DNA from 2 places in the Paenibacillus sp. JT22N15 genome. Region 1 is predicted to be linked to the other one. Evidence: predicted binding sites of a transcription regulator. Region 1 holds the regulator's gene; the other holds the start of a gene.
What was found. Region 1 encodes LexA, which represses DNA repair genes until DNA is damaged. Its sites were predicted from a motif close to CGAACATATGTTCG; they were not measured.
Positions count from the first base shown of each region.

Region 1 (3,217 bases):
TGGGATTTGTTGCGCTGGATGTTAACAACCTAGTGAACGTAGAGCATATTCGAGAGGTTACTAAAACATTTTACGCAATAACTGCGCATTTCGAAGGCGGTTATACAGCAAACGTAGCTAAAGGAAAACTACCTTTAGTGGAACACTTACTAAAAAAGGGCTGAATCCAGAAATGGGTTAGCTCTTTTTTAATACACATTTTCATTATTATGTCAATAAAAATCGATACTAGTATCGAACGATTAAATATTTCGACAAAAAACGACAAAATGCATTAGTATCCTGTGTTATATTAAAAATGTAAAACAGAGGGAAACAAATATCATTATAGAGACAGAAAGATATTAAAGCAGGAATGATCGAGTTCCAGGCAGCGGGGAGATAAAGCCGCATTCATTTTCGTCTCACAGTCCAGCGAATTGAAACTAGTTTCACTGCGCCATACTGTTGATTACGGGATGTTGAGCTCTTCCTCGCTGGGTTCGATCAGATCCATGACATCAAATGAATGATGAAACAATAGCATACATACCGGTAACCGATTGTAAATTTGGAGAGGGCTGACACGAGTATTACTGATGTAGATATCAGTAGTGCTTTGTGTCAGCCTTTTTATATGGTGGTAGTTATTGTGAAAATCGACACAACTGACCGTGAGGAAACAAAGTTAAGTGAAGTGAGTAGACTGATAACTTTTATGTATTTTTCATTATTAGGTACAAATTCCTATTATATATGCCGATATAAGGTATATTATGTTGAACAAAGGGGATCTAAATATGGCAAAACGTAGAAGGAAGAAAGAGGAATTGGACCCGGTACAAGCATTTGTGCTGCTACTTATGCTGGGTGCTGGTTTTGGTGCCTATAAGCTTACAAATTCTTTTATTTTTGCGGGTGTTGCATTTGGTGCGGTTATGATGTTGTATGCAATTGTAGCGATATCAATTGCTCGCAAACGTAATGAACGCCTTAAGCGTTCCGGTATCGCAGAAATAGATAAGATGGAGGGCCGACAGTTCGAGAAGTATCTTGGACATCTTTTAGAGGCTCATGGCTATAAGGTAACGGTGACGCAGGCAGCAGGAGATTTCGGGGCAGATCTTGTTATAGCAAAAGGCGCGCAAAGGGTGGTCGTTCAAGCTAAACGTTATAGTAAAAATGTCGGGATTAAGGCTGTTCAAGAAGCACAGGCTTCTATCGCACATTATTCGGCAAATGAGGCATGGGTCATTTCCAACAGTGGATATACAGAAGCTGCAATCACCCTAGCAAAATCAAATACAGTTCGGCTTATTGATCGAGCAGAGCTCATTGAAATGATTTTGAAGATCAATGCCAATAGATCAATTCCAACACCACATACCGACACAGAACAAAACAATACTGAGAAAATGATTACGAAGCAAATAAGGACAGAAGTAGCATGTGCAAAATGTGGCCAGCCATTAGTTCGTCGTAAAAGTGCGCGTGGGGAGTTTTTGGGTTGTTCAAGCTTTCCCAAATGTCGTCATACCGAGGCAGTCTGAGGAGGAAGACCGATAGCTGGAAAAAATCCTCTGACTAAATTAAAAAGCTGCATCCAACCCGTTTCTAGTGCGGGCAAGGATGCAGCTTTATTCTTGTATGAAGGGTATGAAATTTCTACGATTAATGAAAATCACGGAACAAGCCGATGACTTTGCCTAAAATCGTAACGTTCTTCAGGCGGATAGGTTCCATGGTTACATTTTCCGGTTGGAGACGGATATGATCCTTCTCGCGGTAAAAGGTTTTGACTGTTGCTTCATCGTGCTCAGTCATGGCGACCACAATATCACCGTTAGTAGCGGTCTGCTGCTGGCGTACAATAACGTAGTCGCCGTTATGTATGCCGGCTTCAATCATGCTCTCGCCAATGACATTAAGAATGAATACATCATCATCTCCTACGTAATGGGAAGAGATGGGGAAATATTCTTCAATATTCTCAGTAGCGGTAATCGGCACACCGGCAGTAACTTTACCGACGATCGGTACATGGGTAACAGCAGGACGGATAATCCCGTCGACATCTTCCTGATCCAAAATCTCGATAGCGCGAGGTTTAGTTGGATCGCGGCGGATAAGCCCTTTCTTCTCCAGACGGTCCAGATGACCGTGTACAGTCGAGCTTGAAGCAAGTCCAACTGCTTCTCCAATTTCACGTACGGAAGGCGGATAACCCTTCTCGCGAACTTCGTTCTTTATAAATTCCAGAATCGACTGCTGGCGATTGGAAGCTTTGGACAACACGATCACTCCAGTTCACGCACTCCATGATGAGTGCGACATGAATTTTGATTGAAACTTTGATCCATGCACTTCATTCGAAGTGCAATATGAGTATTTATTTCTCAAATTATAACATGGAACCGCCGTTCGTACAAACATAAGTTCCTAAAAACAAAAGTTCGCATTGTCTGTTGACCACAAACAAATGTTCGTGTTAATATCGAAACAGAACAAACGTTTGGGAGTGAGGGCAATGATCATTTATCCAGAATCCTATCAATCTATATTCTCAGAGAAAGCGCCTGTTAAGGCGGCAAAGATGAAATGGCAAATCAGCATGGCTGGATTTAGCAACTATGCTTTGAAGTTGGCGGTGTGTCTGACTCTGTTTATCGTATTGTTTTCTGGTTTTTTATTGGTGCGCACAGAAGCTTCAGTGAATCATGTTGCGCCAGCGTCTGCTGGAGAGCAGACGGTAGTGGTTGCGCAAGGCGATACATTATGGGAGCTTGCACGTAAATACTCGGACAGTTCTGATGATATACGCTGGTCCGTTTATCAAATACGGGAACGCAACCAGCTGTCGTCGCCAGATATATGGCCTGGGCAGAAGCTGGTCATTCCTTCTCCATAGCTTCATTAAGAAGCATGCCTCTATACTATACGCAAGCTGTTTGCATGACGGAAATCATGTAGCTGTTCTTCGTAACTTTTGAAGCGTGAATACTCGACCTAAATACAGAATAGATCGGAACAATGATAGCATTATCGTTGTACGATCTATTCTGTATTTAATTATAGCCCCATTTTCTTGAAATATAGGAAAGGATATGATTTTCTCATCCATTCTCTATATTTCTCGGACTGAAACGCGCTGCGCCGCCAAAGGACGGCGACAGCCGTTTCACCTTGACAACTGCGTATTGGTAATGTCAAAGTAGAAAGAGTTTGGGAAAAGTACAGC
Region 1 is NZ_JBXENV010000003.1:111,059-114,275, forward strand. It holds gene AC50X8_RS06645 (LytTR family transcriptional regulator DNA-binding domain-containing protein) at 1-164, shown strand, start outside; gene AC50X8_RS06650 (restriction endonuclease) at 780-1,529, shown strand; gene lexA (transcriptional repressor LexA) at 1,651-2,271, opposite strand; gene AC50X8_RS06660 (LysM peptidoglycan-binding domain-containing protein) at 2,507-2,887, shown strand.

Region 2 (3,217 bases), on a different contig from region 1:
TCCCATTTGCTTTCATCTCATTTCCATTTGATTTGATTGCAAGCTGGGTCGCAGTTGCGATTACGCTTTATTCCGGAATTGATTATTTTGTGAAAAATAAACATCTAATACCGGTTGAATAACGATGAAACGCGCTTTGCCGTTTTTTGAAAAGCATCTTTCCTGTTTCGGGAAGGATGCTTTTGCTTAAAATATAAGAAATTTATAAGTTACACCCCTATAATGGGCTTATATTTCATCGCGAAATGGCGCTGCCATTACCTAAAGGAGGATGAATAGCATGAAAGCAGAAATTATTGCAGTAGGTACAGAATTGCTGCTCGGACAGATTGTAAATACAAATGCACAGTATTTGTCCCAAGAGCTGGCCGCGCTAGGCATTGATGTTTATTTTCAAACCGTAGTCGGGGATAACCCCGAGCGTATTCGCAAAGCAATTGTGACAGCGAGAGAACGCGCTGACCTGCTCGTGTTTACAGGCGGTTTGGGGCCCACGCTTGATGATTTGACGAAGGATGTGCTGGCTGCTTATTTGAGCCGTGGTTTGTCCTTGCACAAGCCTTCCATGGATAAAATCGAAGAGCTGTTCAGCTCAAGAGGCGTACATATGGTTGAAAGCAATCGCAGACAGGCATTGTCTATCGATGGAAGCGTACCGCTGCACAATGCGGCGGGCCTTGCGGTAGGCAACGCTCTGACGGAGGATGGCACGCATTATATGCTGCTGCCGGGACCTCCACGGGAAATGAAGCCGATGATCGACGGGCCGGGCAAGGAATGGCTGCGGACGCTGCTCGGGCATGAGCAGCCGCTTTATTCGCGGTTGCTGAAGTTTGCAGGCATTGGGGAATCCAATTTGGAGGCTAAACTGCTCGATCTAATCGAGGCTCAGGTTGACCCGACAATTGCTCCTTATGCGAAGGAAGGCGAGGTAGCTATTCGCGTTTCGACGAAGGCGGCCACACAGGCAGAGGCTGATGGCAAGATTGATGCGACAGTGGAGCAGATTATTGAACGCATTGGAGAGCATCTATACGCCCAAGAGGACATTCCGCTGGAGGAGGCGGTCATAAGACTGCTTCGCGCTAGCAGACGCAAGCTAGCTAGTGCTGAGAGCTGCAGCGGCGGTCTGCTAGCAGAGTTGATTACGAGCGTACCTGGAAGCAGTGGGGAATACACGGGCGGTGTTGTAACGTATACGAATGAAATGAAGCATGCGCTGCTAGGCATACCTCTTGCGCAGCTAGAGGGCGAAGGGGCTCCTGGCGCCATAAGCGAATCGACAGCTGCGCTAATGGCTGAGCGGGTGCAGCAGCTCGCAGACAGCGATTTCGGCGTGTCTATAACAGGTGTTGCTGGCCCTGCGGAGAGTGAAGGCAAGCCGGTAGGGCTTGTTTATATAGCTATTGCCGAGCGTGGCAAGGAGACGATGGTTTATCCATTGCAATTAAGCGGCAGCCGGACGATTATTCGCGTTCGCGCTGTAAAAACATTGCTGTACCGTTTGTGGCTTGCAATTCAAAACTAACTATATAAGAGTTCTTCGACCAAAATTTGGCGAAAGGTGTTGCTTTTTGCCGGAAACGGGCGTATACTGAACTCAACTTACGGAAGAACCGTGGCGAAGATAACTTTGCTGCGGTTTTTTTTGTTTAGTTACAGATATTTAAAAGTTGCATGCCTTCCGTCGGCTTCACAAAAAAAACGAATGTATGTTCGAAAAAGTGCTTGGCAAAGGGTCGGAAAAAGGTTATCATTATATTATAAATAACGAAGGATGTGAGTTGATTGGCTGATCGTCGTGCTGCGTTAGATATGGCTATGCGTCAAATTGAGAAACAATTCGGCAAGGGCTCTATCATGAAACTAGGGGAATCAACACATATGCAAGTGGAGGTCGTGCCGAGCGGCTCGCTTGCTTTAGATATCGCACTTGGAATCGGGGGTTTCCCGAGAGGACGTATTATTGAAGTATATGGACCGGAATCATCTGGTAAAACGACCGTTGCGCTTCATGCGATTGCAGAAGTTCAACGTGCAGGCGGACAAGCTGCCTTTATCGATGCGGAGCATGCACTTGATCCGTTATATGCAAGCAAGCTGGGCGTTAATATCGATGAATTGCTGCTTTCCCAGCCAGATACAGGGGAGCAAGGGCTGGAAATTGCAGAAGCGCTCGTTCGTAGTGGCGCGGTTGACATTGTTGTTATCGACTCTGTTGCAGCACTGGTACCTAAGGCTGAGATCGAAGGCGACATGGGTGACTCGCACGTTGGTTTGCAGGCACGCCTAATGTCACAGGCACTTCGCAAGCTATCCGGAGCCATCAGCAAATCGAAGACGATTACGATCTTTATTAACCAACTGCGTGAGAAAGTCGGCGTTATGTTCGGTAACCCTGAGACGACACCAGGTGGACGCGCTTTGAAATTTTATTCCAGCGTACGTCTTGATGTCCGCCGGATTGAGACACTGAAGCAAGGCAATGATATGATTGGTAACCGTACACGTATTAAAGTTGTCAAAAACAAAGTGGCTCCGCCGTTCAAGCAAGCCGAGGTTGACATTATGTACGGTGAGGGCATTTCCAAAGAGGGTACGCTCGTTGATTTGGGCGTTGAACTCGATATTGTACAAAAAAGCGGTGCATGGTTCTCTTACAATGGCGAGCGCCTCGGTCAAGGCCGGGAAAATGCTAAGCAGTTTTTGAAAGACCATGAAGATATTGCAGACGTCATTGATAAGCAAATTCGTGATGCCAGCAACTTGGTAGCGACTGCTACTCAAGCGACAGGTCTTGGTCAAGAAGAAGAGGATGAAGACGATTTTGATGAGTCTGAATTGGACTAATACGCTCAATTAGTAGCGAAATGGATAAAGAATGATGATGACGCCGTTCCTTTCTAGGGACGGCGAACTTGTTTTATTTAGCATTTATAACTAGTTGCAAAACGTAACATGGAGGGCCTATGATTGAAATCAGAGCGGTTGAGAAAGACAGCAAGCATCGAAGCCGCTATCTTATATTCGCGGAAGGCGAAGAGCCGATTTTATCGGTTCATGAGGATCTGTTGATCCGCCATACACTGTTTAAAGGACAACTTCTTACAGAGGCGCAAATAGAGGAAATTGGCAGCGAGGACGAGCGTTATCGCGCTTATGCGATGGCGGTTTATTATTTGGGTTTTAAGCCGCGGACAAGCAAGCAAATAGAGCA
Region 2 is NZ_JBXENV010000010.1:253,297-256,513, forward strand. It holds gene pgsA (CDP-diacylglycerol--glycerol-3-phosphate 3-phosphatidyltransferase) at 1-122, shown strand, start outside; gene AC50X8_RS21075 (competence/damage-inducible protein A) at 281-1,528, shown strand; gene recA (recombinase RecA) at 1,789-2,850, shown strand; gene AC50X8_RS21085 (RecX family transcriptional regulator) at 2,970-3,217, shown strand, end outside.
Region 2: recA (recombinase RecA) is a predicted target of LexA. The motif match lies at 1,706-1,719, and genes of this name have one in related genera.